Regions from separate parts of the Allobosea sp. P2_A10 genome, predicted to be linked through region 2. Evidence: predicted binding sites of a transcription regulator. Region 2 holds the regulator's gene; each other region holds the start of a gene.
The links. The regulator PhoB, encoded in region 2, activates phosphate uptake and scavenging genes when phosphate is short. The targets are predictions, from matches to a motif close to TGTCATNNANCTGTCAT.
Positions count from the first base shown of each region.

Region 1: AC1DZY_RS13130 (esterase-like activity of phytase family protein) is a predicted target of PhoB. The motif match lies at 1,614-1,630, and genes of this name have one in related genera.
Region 3: AC1DZY_RS06630 (acetoacetate decarboxylase) is a predicted target of PhoB. The motif match lies at 2,523-2,539, and genes of this name have one in related genera.
Region 4: AC1DZY_RS03355 (alkaline phosphatase) is a predicted target of PhoB. The motif match lies at 1,693-1,709, and genes of this name have one in related genera.

Region 1 covers NZ_JBFUCS010000008.1:31,232-35,408, reverse strand. Annotated here, with positions in the region: gene deoA (thymidine phosphorylase) at 1-611, shown strand, start outside; gene AC1DZY_RS13135 (2-hydroxyacid dehydrogenase) at 608-1,552, shown strand; gene AC1DZY_RS13130 (esterase-like activity of phytase family protein) at 1,689-3,053, shown strand; gene nth (endonuclease III) at 3,205-3,906, opposite strand; gene AC1DZY_RS13120 (DUF2244 domain-containing protein) at 3,927-4,177, shown strand, end outside.
Region 2 covers NZ_JBFUCS010000013.1:29,077-33,253, forward strand. Annotated here, with positions in the region: gene AC1DZY_RS18230 (dihydrodipicolinate synthase family protein) at 1-419, shown strand, start outside; gene AC1DZY_RS18235 (TIGR03862 family flavoprotein) at 542-1,753, opposite strand; gene phoB (phosphate regulon transcriptional regulator PhoB) at 1,894-2,592, opposite strand; gene phoU (phosphate signaling complex protein PhoU) at 2,624-3,343, opposite strand; gene pstB (phosphate ABC transporter ATP-binding protein PstB) at 3,397-4,177, opposite strand, start outside.
Region 3 covers NZ_JBFUCS010000003.1:142,372-146,548, reverse strand. Annotated here, with positions in the region: gene AC1DZY_RS06640 (ATP-binding cassette domain-containing protein) at 1-526, shown strand, start outside; gene AC1DZY_RS06635 (histone deacetylase family protein) at 661-1,704, shown strand; gene AC1DZY_RS06630 (acetoacetate decarboxylase) at 1,712-2,458, opposite strand; gene AC1DZY_RS06625 (acetolactate synthase large subunit) at 2,569-4,125, opposite strand.
Region 4 covers NZ_JBFUCS010000001.1:685,511-689,687, reverse strand. Annotated here, with positions in the region: gene ntrB (nitrate ABC transporter permease) at 1-224, shown strand, start outside; gene AC1DZY_RS03365 (ABC transporter ATP-binding protein) at 230-1,129, shown strand; gene cynS (cyanase) at 1,180-1,668, shown strand; gene AC1DZY_RS03355 (alkaline phosphatase) at 1,770-3,512, shown strand; gene AC1DZY_RS03350 (hypothetical protein) at 3,541-4,020, shown strand; gene AC1DZY_RS03345 (ABC transporter ATP-binding protein) at 3,998-4,177, shown strand, end outside.

The DNA of each region.
Region 1 (4,177 bases), on a different contig from region 2:
ACATGAGCGAGCCTCTAGCGAGCGCAGCCGGCAACGCGCTCGAAGTCATCTATGCGCTCGACCATCTGACCGGACGCAAGCGCGAACAGCGCTTCCATCGGGTCACGGTGGCGCTCGCCGCCGACATGCTGCTGCTCGGCGGGCTCGCCGCCGATTTCGACGAGGCCTGCGCAAAGGTCGAGGCCGCCTTCGCCAGCGGCGCGGCGGCCGAGCGCTTCGCCCGCATGATCGCAGCGCTCGGCGGCCCGACCGACCTGCTGGAAAACCCACAAAGGCATTTCGAGGCCGCGCCGATCATCCGGCCGGTATTTCCCGAGAAAGCCGGACTGGTGCAGTCGATCGACACGCGCGGCGTCGGACTCGCCGTGGTCGCGCTCGGCGGCGGCCGGACGCGACCGGAGGATGAAATCGACCACAGCGTGGGCCTGGTCGAACTGGCGGGCATCGGCGACGAGGTCGGCCCCGACCGGCCGCTCGGCATCGTTCATGCACGCGACGAGGCTGGTTTCACCACAGCGCAGGCACGGCTCCGCAGCGCCTACCGCCTGGGTGCGCAGGCCGGTGCGCGCGGTTTCCTGATCTGGCGCAACGAAAAGGGCATCAGCGTATGAGTTTGCTTCTGGCGATGACCGGCTGGCATGTCGAGGACTGGCGCGCGCGCTTCAAGGCCTTGCTGCCGGAGATGCCGATCGTGACGCTCGGCGAGCCCTTCGACCGGCGCTCGGTGCATTATGTCGCGAGCTGGAAGCATCCGCCCGGCAGCCTGGCGGGCCTGCCGAACCTCGCCGCGATCTTCTCGCTGGGCGCGGGCGTCGATTTCCTCTTCGCCGACGAGCGTCTGCCGCAGGTCCCGATTGCGCGCGTGGTCGACCCCGACCTGACGACGCGGATGAGCGAATACATCGTGCTGCATTGCCTGATGATCCTGCGCCAGCAGCGGCTCTACGACCGCCAGCAGCTCGCCAAAAGCTGGGACGACGACCGCAACCAGCCCGCCGCCCGCTCGGTGCGGGTCGGCATCATGGGGCTCGGCGAACTCGGCCTCGATGCGGCGCACAAGCTCAAGGTCATGGGTTTCGACGTCGCCGGCTGGAGCCGTTCGGCCAAATCGGTCGAGGGGCTTTCGACCTTCGCCGGGACGGAGGGCATGGCGGCGTTCCTGGCGCGCACCGACATTCTCGTCAGCCTGCTGCCGCTGACGCCGGAAACGCGCGGCACGATCAACGCCGGGCTGTTGGCGGGCCTTGCGCAAGACGGGCGGCTCGGCGGGCCGTTCCTGATCAATGCCGGGCGCGGCGGCCTGCAGATCGAGGCCGACATCGTCGCGGCACTGGAGGCCGGAACGCTGAAGGGCGCAACGCTCGACGTGTTCGAGACCGAGCCGCTGCCGGACGCGTCCCCGCTCTGGAGCCACCCAGCCGTGACGGTGACGCCGCACAACGCCGCGATGTCGGAGCCGCAAGCCATTGCGACCCTGATCGCCGCACAGATCAGGCGACTGGAGGCGGGCGAGCCGATGGAGCATGTGGTCGATCCGGCGCGGGGGTACTGAACCTCTGTCATTCCGGGGCTCGCGCAGCGAGAACCCGGAACGGCGCGGCGTGTCACGGCTTCGTCACGGCACCGTCGTTGCTCTGACAAGCGCGGACCTCAAGTGCTGCGGGCCATTCCCCAACCCGGAGCGTTCCATGCGCCTGTCTCTCATAGCGGCCCTGCTGCTGTCCTCCACCATGCTCGCCGGCGCGCAGGAGGCCCAGAAAGAATTTCCGGTCAAGCTGCTGGGCCACGCTTTGCTGCCGGCCAACAGCATCATCCCCGCCCCGGCCGATGCTCCCGCCGACCTCAAAATCTCCGGCAAATTCACGACGCCGGGCAAGCGCGTCGAGGCCGTCGGCACGGTGATGGGTCTTTCAGGCGGACGCCCGACTGGCCTGTCGACGCCGTTTGCCGGCCAGCCGGTGCAGGGCTTCTCCGGCATCCGCTCGCTTGGAAACAACGAGTTTCTGGTGCTGACCGACAACGGCTTCGGCGCCAAAGCGAATTCGCCGGATGCGGCGCTGTTCTTCCACCGGCTCAAGGCCGATTTCGCGGGCGGCGCGATCGAGCGGCTGTCCTCGACCTTCCTGCACGATCCCGACAAGAAGGTGCCGTTCCGCATCGTCCATGAGGGGACCGAGAAGCGCTATCTGACCGGCGCCGATTTCGATCCGGAATCAATCCAGCCAATCGGCGGCAAATACTGGATCGGCGAGGAATTCGGACCCTATCTCATCCGCGTCGACGCCAACGGCAAGGTCGAGGCGGTGTTCGAGACGCTTGCCGACGGCAAGCCGGTGCGCTCGCCCGACCATTACGCCGTAACCACGCCGGCTGCGCCCGACGGCCCGCTGCCGGTGCCCTTCAACGCCCGCCGCTCGAAGGGTTTCGAGGGCATGGCGCAGTCGCCCGATGGCCGCTTCCTCTATCCGCTGCTCGAGGGCGCGCTCTGGTCGCCTGAGACCAAGGCCAATGAGCAGGTCGACGGCAAGGACGCGCTGCGCATCCTGGAATTCGATGTCGCCGCCGAGAAGTGGACGGGCCGCTCCTGGTTCTATCCGCTGGAGGACAAGGCCTACGCCATCGGCGATTTCAACATGATCGACGGAACGACAGCGCTCATCATCGAGCGCGACAATGGCGAAGGCACCGCCGACAAGGCCTGCGCGCCTGGTCAGCGCGGCCCCGACTGCTTCCACGACATCGCCAAGTTCAAGCGCATCGTGAAGATCGAGATGACCGACGCCAGTGTCGGCAAGGCCGTGCGGAAGATCGGCTTCATCGACCTGATGAAGATCGCCGACCCTGACAAAAAGGCGAAGCAGGGCGCGATCGACGGCGTGCTGCCCTTCCCCTTCTTCACCATCGAGAACGTTGACGTCGTCGACCGGGCCAATGGCGTGATCGTCGTCGGCAACGACAACAACCTGCCGTTCTCGTCCTCGCGCGACCCGAAGAAGGCCGATGACAACGAGCTGGTGTTGCTCTCGGTGAAGGAACTGCTCGACGCCAAGTGAGAGCGCGAGCCGCAGCTCCAACCGTCATGCTCGCCCTTGTGGCGAGCATCCACGCCTCGGGGATAGCGCTCGACCCAAGGAAGACGTGGATGGTCGGGACAAGCCCGACCATGACGAGGGAGCGCGGCCGATCGGGCCGCGTCCGGACGCTTCAACCCACCCGTTTGTCGGGCGCATCGCAAAGATCGTTCTGGATGCAGCGCTCGCATTCGGGCCTGAGCGCCTTGCAGGTGTAGCGGCCGTGCAGGATCAGCCAGTGATGCGCGTGCCGGCCGAACTCGACCGGCACCGCTTTTTCCAGTCCCAGTTCCACCTCGAGCACATTCTTGCCCGGCGCGATCCGCAACCGGTTGGCGATGCGGAAGACATGGGTGTCGACCGCGTGGGTGATTTCGCCGAAGGCCATGTTGAGCACGACATTGGCGGTCTTGCGGCCGACGCCGGGCAGGCTCTCCAGCCCCTCGCGCGACGTCGGCACCTCGCTGCCGAACTCGGCGATCAGCTTCTCGCAGAGCGCGATGACGTTCCTGGCCTTGGTGCGGAACAGACCGATGGTCTTGACGAGGTCGCGGACCTGGTCCTCGCCGAGCGCCAGCATTTTCTCCGGCGTGTCGGCCAGCGCGAAGAGCTTTCGCGTCGCCTTGTTAACGCCAGCGTCGGTCGCCTGGGCCGAGAGCACGACGGCGACGAGCAAGGTGAAGGCGTTGACGTGTTCGAGTTCGCCTTTGGGTTCGGGCTCGGCTGCGCGGAAACGCTCGAAGACCTCGCGGATGCCGGCTGCGCCGCGGGCTCGCGGCTTCGTCATTTTCGCGGCAACCGGGGCGCGGCGTTTGGGCCTGTTCTCTTGCGTCATCGGGCGGTTATAGTCGGGGCATGAACCCCGGCAAGCCCGATTCAGGCGCGATCGCCGCAGCCTCCGACAGCACGGCGGAACGGCCTGTCTTCGACGCCACGATCACGCCGCATCGCTCGCTCGGCCAGAACGGCTTTCGCATCGTGATGACGCTGGTCTGCCTGTCCAGCATCGTCTCCTCGGTCCCTTTCATCGTGCTCGGCGCCTGGCCGGTGGCGGGCTTCTTCGGGCTCGACGTGATCGCACTGTTCATCGCCTTCCACGTCAATTT
Region 2 (4,177 bases):
GGCCGGGGCTGGAGAAGATCTCGACGCTGCGCAAGTTCCAGGCGGACGGTAGCCTGCGGCCGATCTCGATCCTGACCGGCAATGGCGGCATGTTCCTCGATTTCGAGATGGAGCGCGGCGCCGATGGCGCGATGACCGGCTACGCCTTCCCCGAACTGCTGATCGACGTGGTCAGGCTGCAGAAGGCCGGACAGCGCGACGCCGCCCACGACATCTTCGACGCGCATCTGCCGCTGCTGCGCTACGAGCAGCAGCTCGGCATCGGGCTTGCCGTGCGCAAATACACCATGATGAAGCGCGGCATCCTGGGCAGCGACGCCCAGCGCAAGCCGGGGCCAGCAATCAGCGCGATGGCCAAGGCGGAGGTGGACTACCTGCTGGCGCGCGTAGCCAAGCACGATCCGCGCGCCAAACTTTGAGACGAACCACCGCCGTCATTCCGGGCGCAGCGAAGCGGAGACCTGGAATCCATCATAAAGCCCAGCGCCTTTCGATGGATCCCGGGTCAAGCCCGGGATGACGGCGGTGGTTTCTGGAAGACCTACTCCAGCCAGGTCGCGATGCCAGCAGCCGCCGCGACGCCTGTCGAGAAGCAGGCTTGCAGCAGATAGCCACCGGTCGGGGCTTCCCAGTCCAGCATCTCGCCCGCGACGAAGACGCCGGGCAGACGCTTCAGCATGAAGCCGTCATCGACCTCGCCGGTCACGATGCCGCCGGCCGTCGAGATGGCCCGCGCGATCGGGGCCATGCCGGTCAGGGTCAGCGGCGCGGCCTTGATGAGAGCCGCGAGCAAGGCCGGCTCCTGCGGCAGGGCAGCGCCCGCGCTTTCGCGCAGCACGGCGATCGCGGCCGGCGACAATCCAGCCGCCTTGCGCAGATGGTTGCTCAGCGTCTCGCCCTTGCGGCGCTGGCCCAGCCTCTCGATCAGGCGAGCGGTTTCCATGTCCGGGCGCAGATCGAGCGTGATCGCGGCCTTGCCGTCGCGCAGCACCGCCTCGCGCAGCAGGCCCGACAGCGCGTAGACCGCGCCGCCCTCGATGCCGTCAGCGTCGATCATCGCCTCGCCGGTGGCCTGGCGCTCGCCGCATCTGATGACGAGGCGCTTCAGCGGGACGCCGGCGAAGCGCTCGCGCATCATCGGCGACCAGTCGACCGTGAAGCCGCCATTGGCCGGAAGCAGCGGCGCGACGGCGACGCCTCGCTCGGCCAGCAATGACGCCCAGCCGCCATCGGAGCCGAGGCGCGGCCAGCTCGCGCCGCCGAGCGCCAGCAGCGTCGCGTCGGCCCGGACAGCCTGCGTGCCGCCATCGCGGGTCTCGAACAGCAGCGCGCCATCCTCGCTCCAGCCGGTCCAGAGGTGGCCGGCGGCGAGCGTAACGCCTTGCCCTTGCAGACGACGCAGCCAGGCGCGCAGCAGCGGCGAGGCCTTCATCGCCTCGGGGAAGACGCGGCCGCTCGTGCCGACGAAGCTGTCCGCGCCGAGTTCGTCGGCCCAGTCGCGCAGCGCCTGCGGGGGGAAGGCGCGGATCGCGGGTTCGAGCCAGCCTTGCGCCGTGCGGTAGCGCGTCAGGAAAAGGTCGAGCGGTTCGGAGTGGGTGAGATTCAGCCCGCCGCGCCCCGCGAGCAGGAATTTGCGCGCCGGCGACGGCATGCGGTCATAGATGGTGACGCGATGGCCGGCGAGCGAGAGCCGTTCGGCGGCGATGAGGCCGGATGGGCCTGCGCCGATGATCGCAATGGTTTTGGCTTGCATGGCGGAGGGCTTGGGGCCGGCGAGAGCGCGGGTCAAGCTCCGTCGTCATGCTCGGTCTTGCCCCGAGCATCTCGTGCTCGCTTTCGGTGTTTCATCCTGCGTGAGATTATCGGGGCTAGCCCGATCATGACGTCGCGCCGTCAGCCCCGCGCGAACGTCTCGTCGAAGGCGTAGCCCGCGCCGCGCACGGTGCGCAGCGGGTCCTTGGCGTCGCCCGGCGTGATCGCCTTGCGCAGGCGGCCGACATGGACGTCGACGGTGCGCTCGTCGATGTAGACGTCGCGGCCCCAGACGGCATCGAGAAGCTGGGCCCGGGAATAGACGCGGCCAGGCGCCTGCATCAGAAATTCAAGCAGGCGAAACTCGGTCGGGCCGAGATGGAGCTCCATGCCCGAACGGCGGACGCGCCGCGTCGTGCGGTCGAGCTCGAGATCGCCGGCGGCGAGCAGGCCCGCGACGTGGCCTGGTTTGGCGCGGCGCAGCAGCGCCTGGATGCGCGCGATCAATTCAGGCAGCGAGAACGGCTTGACGACATAGTCATCGGCTCCGGTGGCGAGCCCGCGCACGCGCTCGGTCTCCTCTCCGCGCGCGGTCAGCATGATGATCGGCACGCGCTCGGTGTCGCGGCGCGCGCGCAGCCGGCGGCAGAGCTCTATCCCCGACAGGCCCGGCAGCATCCAGTCGAGGAGGACGAGATCGGGCGTGTTGTCGCGCAGATGAAGCTCCGCATCGTCGCCGCGCGCGACGCTGTCGACCTCGAAGCCTTCGGCCTCGAGATTGTAGCGCAACAGCAGCGTCAGCGGCTCCTCGTCCTCGACGATCAGGATGCGTGCGGGCATGTCTTGGCTGTCCCTGGGACGACGACGCGGCTCAGGAGCCGGTCACCGCCTCGACCTCGATGTTGGTGGTGTCGAGCTTGGGCCGGTTGATGTCGAGCGTGCCGCCGGTGACGAGGTAGTGGATCGTCTCGGCGATGTTGGTGGTGTGGTCGCCGATGCGCTCGACATTCTTGGCGCAGAACAGGAGATGCGTGCAGAAGGTGATGTTGCGCGGATCTTCCATCATGTAGGTCAGCAGCTCGCGGAAGAGCGAGGTGTAGAGCGCGTCGATCTCGCCGTCGCGGTGCCAGACCTCCATCGCCTTCTGCTCGTTGCCGGCGGCATAGGCGTCGAGCACATCCTTGAGCTGGGCCTGGACGAGACGGCTCATATGTTCGAGGCCGACCACGGCGCGCTGGGGCGGCTGGAACTGGCCGGAGATCGCGACCGCGCGCTTGGCGATGTTCTTGGCGAGGTCGCCGACGCGCTCGATGTCGGAGGCGATGCGGATCGCCGAGATCAGCTCGCGCAGATCGTTGGCCAGCGGCTGGCGGCGCGCGATCGTCAGCACGGCGCGCTCCTCGACATCGCGCTGGAGGTTGTCGAGGCGCTGATCGGCCGAGATCACCTTCTGGGCGAGCGCCGTGTCGCGGCGCACCAGCGCCACCGTGGAATCGCCGAGCATGCGCTCGGACATGCCGCCCATCTCGGCGAGGCTGCGGCGCAGCGCCTCGAGTTCGGCGTCGTAGGAGCGGACGATATGGTCGGACATGGGAGGGAGTCCTCTGGCGGCGGATGCAGGGATGCTTGAAACGTCTCGTCGGCTCAGCCGAAGCGGCCGGTGACGTAGTCCTGCGTCTGCTTCTTGTGCGGGTTCATGAAGATGGTGTTGGTCGGGGCGAACTCGATGACCTCACCGAGATACATGAAGGCGGTGTACTGCGAGATGCGCGCCGCCTGCTGCATGTTGTGGGTCACGATGACGATGGTGAAGTCGGTCTTGAGCTGCTCCAGCAGGTCCTCGATCTTGCCGGTCGAGATCGGGTCGAGCGCCGAGGTCGGCTCGTCGAACAGGATCACCTCCGGCTTCTGGGCGATGGTGCGGGCAATGCACAGGCGCTGCTGCTGGCCGCCAGACAGGCCCATGCCCGACGCCTTGAGCTTGTCCTTGACCTCGTCCCAGAGCGCGGCGCGGCGCAGCGCGCCCTCGACGCGATCGTCGAGTTCCGATTTCGGCGGCTTCTCGTAAAGGCGGATGCCGAAGGCGACGTTGTCGTAGATCGACATCGGGAACGGCGTCGGCTTCTGGAAGACCATGCCGATGCGCGAGCGCAGCTCGTTGACGTCGACCTCGTTGGAGATGACGTTGCGGCCGTCGAGCATGACCTCGCCGGTGGCGCGCTGCTCGGGATAAAGCGAGTAGATCCGGTTGAAGATGCGCAGCAATGTCGACTTGCCGCAGCCCGACGGGCCGATCAGCGCCGTGACGTGGCGGTCGCGGAAGTCGAGGTTGATGTTCTTCAGCGCCTTGTGCTCGCCGTAGTAGAAATCGAGGTTCTTGACCGCGATACGGACCATGGCGTCGGCATCGAGCGATTGCGGGCTG
Region 3 (4,177 bases), on a different contig from region 2:
GAGCGGTTCGGGCAAATCGAGCCTGCTCGCCTATGTCGCCGGCTTCCTCGATCATCATGCCTTCACGGGCGAGGGCGCGGTGCTGGTCGGCGGCGTCGATGTCGTGCCGCTGAAGCCAGAGCGCCGCCGCATCGGTCTGCTGTTCCAGGACGACCTGCTGTTTCCCCATCTCTCGGTTGCCGGCAACCTGCTGTTTGGCGTTCCTGCCGAGATCAGGGGGCGGGCCGAGCGCCTGCGGCGCGTTGAGGATGCGCTTGGGGATGCCGGCCTTGCCGGCTTCGGCGCGCGCGATCCCGCGACGCTGTCGGGGGGGCAGCGGGCGCGTGTCGCGCTGATGCGCGTGCTCCTGTCGCAGCCGCGTGCGCTGTTGCTGGACGAACCTTTCTCCAGGCTCGACAGCGATCTGCGCGAGGCCTTTCGCGCGACTGTTTTCGCGCAGGCGCGCCAGCGCCGATTGCCGGTGCTGATGGTGACGCATGATCCGCAGGACGCGACCGCCGCTGGCGGTGATGTCGTCAGGCTGTAGGCCTTGCGGCCTGCGACGAATGCAGGGGGTAACGGCGTCGTTGCGGCCTGACCGCGGGCATCGGTCTTGCTAGCTTCCGGCAATCGAGACGGCGTCCGCGATGGCGCGCCGGCCACAACGAGACGAGTTCACGCATGCGCGCCTTCTATCATCCCGACCAGTCTCTCCACGATCCCCAGCAATATCTGCGCTTTGGCCGGGTCGTCGCGCCCAAGGATCTGCCGGAGCGCACGGAGCGCCTGCTGGGGGCGCTGGCCCGGCATGGCATCGCGCCGGAACGCCCGCAGGAGCGGGGCACAGGGCCCATCCTCGCCATCCATGATGCCGGTTTCATCAACTTTCTCGAAACCGCCTGGGCACGCTGGCAGGATCTGCCGGCCGAGCGCGGCCCCGAGGTCTGGCCAAGCACCTTCCCCTATTGGAGCGGCCGCATCGACGAGGCCGTCAGGCCGCCTTGCCGTCCGACCGGCTTCATCGGCCAGCTTGGCTGGTATCTCGGCGACATGTCGGTGCCCATCGGCGAGCATTGCTGGACCTCGACGCTGCACTCGGCCGAGACGGCGGTTGCGGGCGCGGACGCGCTCCTCGCCGGCGAGCGCGGCGTCTATTCGCTCTGCCGCCCATCGGGGCACCACGCTCGCGCCGACCGGGCGACGGGCTTCTGCTACATCAACAACACGGCGATTGCGGCCCAGCGTCTGCGTTCCAAGTTCGACAAGGTCGCGATCCTCGACGTCGACGCCCATCACGGCGACGGCACGCAGCAGATCTTCTACCGCCGCGACGATGTGCTGACGATCTCGGTCCATGCCGACCCGTCGAACTACTATCCGTTCTACACCGGCTATGAGGACGAGCGCGGCAATGGCCCCGGCGATGGTTTCAACCTCAACCTGCCGCTGGCGCATGGCGCGAGCGGAGGGGCGATGGCTGCAGCTGTCGACAAGGCCGGTGAGGCGATCAGGGCGTTCGGAGCCGACGCGCTGGTGATCGCGCTCGGCTACGACGCCCACAAGGACGATCCGATCGGCGTGCTCAAGCTTGACGCCACGGATTTCGGCACGATCGGCGCGAAGATCAAGGCGATGGGCCTGCCGACGCTGGTGGTTCAGGAGGGCGGCTACGCCATCGAAGCGATCGGCGACTGCCTCGACGCGTTCATCGGCGGCTTCGCCTGAGCCGCGGCTACGGCGCCAGGTAGTCGTGCAACACCCGGCCGAAGGGCAGGGTGAAATCGACCACCTGGTGGCGCGCCCTGACGATCCGCCGCACCGGGAAATCGGCGACCCGACAGTTCACATGAGGAATGAGGTGCAGCCGCGCATCTCCTTCCCAGGCGCCATGGACCGTGATGTCGGTGAGGTTGTAGCCGACGAGTTGCGCGACCTTCGGCGTCCCGTCGACATCGGGCAGCAGCTTGAGATTGACGTTGAGGCCGCCGATGCCGTCGCGGACCTTGTCGAGCTGATCCTCCAGGCTGCGATGCTTGTAGGTCATCGTACCCATGGCGACGCGCTCGTCGTCATAATGCAGCGTGCCGGTCAGCGTGTCCTTCATCACCTTCAGCCGCGGCACGCCGTATTTCTTCGGGAAGCCCCAGATTTCGCGCCCGCCGGTGATAGGCGGCTCGTCGTCGAGATACATCTGGACCGAGAAATTGCACGGCTTGCCCTGATACTGCGCGTAGATGCCGGTGCCGCTTTCCTCGTAATCGCCGAAGCCCGACGAATCCGGCATCTTCATCCACTCGTAGAAGACGAGATTGCCCGGAGCGGGTTCGAGCGGCTCGGGCAGCGCCGCGCGGATCACCTCCGGGTCGGTTTCATAGGTGATGATCAGATATTCCCGCTTGAGGAAGCGGTTGGGCGGGCGCGGATAGCTCGGGCTGAAGACCGGCATCGACGGCGCTTTGAGGATGTCGTCGCGGTTCATGCTGGTCTGTTCCTCGAATATCGGCCCGGCGTCGCAGGCCCGCCACGGAATTGGCGACGGCCTTGCGACGGATTGATGGCGGGCCGGCTACAATCCAAAAATCGGCTCCGTCAGATCACCGCCTCGATCAGGAACGGGCCCTTGCGCGACAGCGCGCCCTTGAACAGCGTCGTGAACTCTTCCGCCGTCGTTGCCCGGCCGGCCTCGACGCCCATGCCTTTCGCCATCGAAACCCAGTCGAGCGCCGGCTCGTCGAGGTTCAGCATCAGCTTGGCGTTGCGGCCGAAATCGTTGACGCCGACGGCGCGCATCTCGCCATGCAGGATGGCGTAGGTCCGGTTGGCGAAGATCACCGTGACGACATCGAGGTTCTCGCGCGCCTGCGTCCATAGCCCCTGCACCGTGTACATGCCCGAGCCGTCGGCCTGCATGCCGATGACCTTGCGGTCCGGGCATGCAACCGCCGCGCCGACCGCGAGCGGAATGCCTTCGCCGATCGCGCCGCCCGTCAGTTGGATATAGTCGTGCTGCGGAGCGCGGTGGCATTGCTGGTAGAACGCGCGGCCCGACGAGACCGACTCGTCGCAGATGATGCTGTTCTCCGGCAGCAGCGTCGTCACGATGGTGCAGACCTTGTCGGCGTCGAGCGCGCCGGTCGGCAGCGCCTCGGTCTTCTCGCGCGCCGGGGCGATAAAGACAGGTGCGGTTTTCGTCGCGCCGAGCTCGTCGGCGAGCGCGGCGATCGTGCCCGGCAGATCGTCACCCGGTTTGGCCAGCGTCGCGACCATGCAGCCTTCATGCACCAGCCGGCCGGGCTTGCCGGGATAGGCGAAGAAGCCGACCGGCACCTGCGCGCCGATCAGGACGAGATAGTCGATGTCCTTGAGCTGGTTCAGCGCCATGTCGACGGGGTAGAAAACCTTCGGCAGCGCGACGCGGCCGACGCCGCGCTCGATGCGCCCGTTCGACATCTGGCCATACATCTGCGCGCCGGTCGCGGCGCAGATCCGGGCCGCCATCTCCATCGGCTTTTCGCGAAGCGACAGCCCCGACATCATCAGCGCGGCGCGCGCACCGTGTTTGCGCAGGGCAGCCGCAGCCTCGCGGATCGAGGCGGCTTCGACCGTTTTCAGCGCCGGCACCTTCGTCGGCTTCAGTTCCGCCGGCTCGACCGAGCCCCAGGAGCAATCGGCCGGCAGGATCACGGTGGTGACGCCGGGCAGCGAGAGCGAGGCGGCATAGGCCTCGCCGATCGCAGGCCCGACATCCTCCGGCGTCGCGATCCGGCGGACGAAATGCGACATCGGCCGGGCCAGGCTCTCGATGTCGCTGGTCAACGGGGCGTCATGCTGGAGATGATAGGTCGCGTGGTCGCCGACGACGTTGATCATCGGGGTCCAGGCGCGGCGGGCATTGTGCATGTTGGCGAGCGCGTTCGCCATGCCAGGTCCGCAATGCAGCAGCGTCGCCGCCGGCTTGTCGGCCATGCGGGCATAGCCGTCGGCTGCGCCGGTCACGACGCCCTCGAACAGCCCGAGGACGCAGCGCATCTGCGGCTTGCGGTCGAGCGCCGCGACGAAATGCATCTCCGATGTGCCGGGATTGGCGAAGCAGACATCGACATTGTTGACGAGCAGGGTATCGCAGAGGCGGTCGGCGCCGTTCATGTCGGGCAAATCCTTGGGCGGAAGGGTAAAGGCGGAAGAGCTGGCGCGGCGC
Region 4 (4,177 bases), on a different contig from region 2:
CGATCCTGACCGGCATGCGGATCTCGATCGGCATCGCCTGGCTCGTCATCGTCGCGGCAGAGATGCTCGTGGGCGGCACCGGCATCGGCTACTTCGTCTGGAACGAGTGGAACAACCTCTCGATCACCAATGTGATCGTCGCGATCGTGGTCATCGGCGTGATGGGCATGCTGCTCGACCAGACGCTGGCGCGCCTCCAGCGCGCCGTGACCTATCCGGATTGAGCGCGATGGACACGATCACGCCCAATGAGAAATTCGTTTCGATCGAGGCGATCGCGCGCCGTTACCCCAAGGCCGGCGGCGGCACGACGACCGTGTTCGAGGATCTCTGGTTCTCGATGAAGAAGGGCGAATTCGCCTGCATCATCGGCCACTCCGGCTGCGGCAAGACGACCGTGCTGAACATCCTGAACGGGCTCGATGCGCCAGATTCGGGCGCTGCGATCGTCGATGGCAAGGCGATCGAGGGGCCGTCGCTCGACCGCGCGGTGATCTTCCAGGGCCATTCGCTGCTGCCCTGGCGCACGGTGCTGGGCAATGTCGCCTATGCGGTCGCCGCCAAGCACAAGGGCTGGAGTCGTGACAAGGTCAATGCTCATGCCATGGCCTTCATCGAGAAGGTCGGCCTGAAGGGTTCCGAGCTGAAGAAGCCTTCGGAGTTGTCGGGCGGCATGAAGCAGCGTGTCGGCATTGCGCGGGCGCTCTCGATCGAGCCCAAGATGATGCTGATGGACGAGCCTTTCTCGGCATTGGACGCGCTGACGCGCGGCACGCTGCAGGACGAAGTCCGCCGCATCTGCCTGGAGACCGGCCAGACCGCCTTCATGATCACCCATGACGTCGACGAGGCGATCTATCTCGCCGACCGCATCGTGCTGATGACCAACGGCCCCGATGCCATGATCGCCGAGATCGTCGAGAACCCGCTGCCGCGCGATCGCAAGCGCACCGAGGTGCATCACCACCCCGACTACTACGCCATCCGCAACCATCTGATCGATTTTCTGGTCGTCCGCTCCAAGACGTTCAAGGACGCGGTGCCAGAGGGCTATGACCGCCGCCGCCCGCCGGTCGTGCGGCCGACGGCCGAAACGACGCCGGGTCCGGCGGGGCTTGCGGCGGCCTGACGCCAAACTCATGGAATTTCACACAAAGACGCCTGCAAGGAGAACGCATCATGAAGCGCGAAGAACTCACCGAGAAGATCCTCGACATCAAGCGAGAGAACGGCTGGAGCTGGAAGCACATCACGACCGAGATCGGCGGGATGTCGGAGGTGCTGATCGTCGGCGCGCTGCTCGGCCAGATGAAGCTGGTCAAGTCGCTGGCCGAGAAGGCCGCGGCGCTGTTTGGCCTTTCCGAGAACGAGAAGCGGATGCTGAACGAGGTGCCCTATCGCGGCATGGGCACGCCGATGCCGCCGACAGACCCGCTGATCTATCGCTTCTACGAGATGGTGATGGTCAACGGCCCGGCCTGGAAGGCGCTGATCGAGGAGGAGTTCGGCGACGGCATCATGTCGGCGATCGACTTCAACATCGAGTTCGAGCGCGAGCCCAACCCCAAGGGCGACCGCGTCAAGATCGGGATGTCCGGCAAGTTCCTGCCCTACAAATATTATGGCAACGAGCAGGGCATCCCCGACTATGGTTTCAAGGAGGCCTGAGGCTGAACTTGCCGCGCTCGGAGGCGTAATCGTCCTGTCATAAAGGCTCCCTAACCGTCGCGCGTCCGTCAGATCGGGGGGCATCGAAGCGAGGTATGGTGATGCGCACGCAAGGTTGGCTGACACTGGTTTTGGGTCTCGGCCTGGCGGCGACACCCGCCGCCGCACAGACGATCTACCCGATCAACCGGGCCGAGATCCTCGAAGGCTCGCGCTTCGACTTCAAGGTCGAGTTCCCCAACGCGCCGACCTCGGCCGATGTGACGGTGACCATCAACGGCAAGCCGGTCGCGGACGCCTTCGGCAAGCCGACGACCTTCATGCAGAGCGAGGAAGGCCAGAAGCATTCGGCGATGTGGCTGCGCGGCGCGACGCTGCCGGCCGGCAGCTACGTCGTCGAAGCGACGCAGGGCTCCAGCAAGGCCACGGTGAAATGGGATGTGTTCGCGACCGCCACGCCGCGCCGCGCCAAGAACGTCATCCTGTTCATCGGCGACGGCATGTCGGTCGCGCACCGCACGGCGGCGCGCATCATGTCGAAGGGTTGGCAGGAAGGCCGCTACAACGGCGAACTCGCCATCGACGACATGCCAAACATGGCGCTGATCTCGACATCCGGCAGCGACTCGATCGTCACCGACAGCGCCAACAGCGCCCATGCCTACACCACCGGCCATAAATCCTGCGTCAACGCACTCGGCGTCTACTGCGCAAGGAACGCGCTGACCCTCGACCACCCCAAGGTCGAGACGATCTCCGAGCTGATCAAGCGCCGTAACAAGATGACCGTCGGCGTCGTCACCAATGCCGAGATCGAGGACGCGACCCCGGCCTCGATGGTCGCCCATACCCGCCGCCGCTCGGACTACAACGACATCGTCAAGATGTTCTTCGACGTCGGCCCCGACGTGATCATGGGCGGCGGCTCGCCCAACTTCCTGCCCAAGACGACGCCGGGCTCCAAGCGCACCGACGATCTCGACTTCATCGCCCAGTTCAAGGCGGCCGGCTACACCATCGCCACGACCAAGACCGAGATGAACGCGGCCGCCACCAGCGGCGCCAAGAAGCTGCTCGGCCTCTACAACACCTCCAATATCGACGGCGCCTTCGATCTGCGCCTCGCCAAAAAGGGTACGATCGCCAAGTTTCCCGACCAGCCCGATGTCGCCGAGCAGACCAGGGCGGCGATCGACATGCTGAAGACCAATGAAGACGGCTTCTTCCTGATGGTCGAGTCAGGCCGCATCGACAAATACAGCCACTCGCTCGACTGGGAGCGTGCGGTGTTCGACACGATCATGCTCGACAATGCCGTCAAGATCGCCAAGGACTTCGCCGGCGAGCGCAACGACACGCTGATCATCGTCGTTCCCGACCATACCCATGCCGTCTCGCTGGTCGGCACCTATGACGACGAGCGCCCCGGGCAGCTCCTGCGCGACAAGCTCGGCACCTATGCCGACTCCAAGCCGCCGAATTACGGCCCCCTCGACGCCGACGGCTATCCCACCGACGTCAACACCTCGCGTCGCCTCGCCGTCGTTTTCGGCACCTATCCCGACACCTGCGACACCGGCCGTCCGTTCATGAATGGTGAGCGGGTTCCGGCGGTGAAGGGACCCGACGGCAAGGGCAACATCGCCAACGAGGCCGACTGCACCGGCCCGCTGGCGACGCGCAAGGCCGGCAACCTGCCCTTCGACGCGAATTCGGGTGTGCATTCGGGCGATGATGGCATCCTGACCGCGATGGGCCCCGGCGCCGAGAAGTTCCGCGGCCACAAGCCCAACACCTACGTCTTCCGCGTCATGGCGGAAGCGCTGGCGCTGGGCGGCAAGTGAACCGATCATACGGGCATACGGACTAGCGATGCGCCGGCAGCCTAAAATCACCGTCACCAACCGCCGCGAAGCCCTGCTGGGCCTTGCGGCGGCAGCTTTGTGCGCCGGCCTGCCTGCCGGCGAAGCCTACGCCGCCGACCAGGCGGCGATCACCTTTGACGGCCTCTACAAATCCTTCGGCGTGCTCGGCTTCCAGTTCTCGGACCGCGCGACCAGCCTGCGCGGGCAGGATGTCCGCATCACCGGCTACATGGCGCCGCCGCTGAAGCCGGAAAGCCATTTCTTCGTGCTGACGCGAGAGCCGCTGGCGATCTGTCCGTTCTGCCAGTCGGACGCCGACTGGCCTGTCGACATCGTCGTCGTTTTCATGAAGGCGGTGACGCCGATGGTCAGCGCTGGCCAGAAGGTCGCCGTGTCCGGTCGGCTCGAGATCGGTTCCGCGATCGATCCGGATACCGGCTTCGTCAGCCAGGTCAGGCTTGTGGATGCCAGCTTCCATATCGCCTGACGGCTCCGCTGCCGTGCCATTGCGGCTGACCGGCATCAGGCTGGACCATCGCGGCGGCGACGGCCGGCCCTTCACCGTGCTCGACCTGCCCGACCTTGCGATCCGCCCGGGCGCGCTCGTCGGCCTGCGCGGAGCCTCGGGTTCGGGAAAGACCACT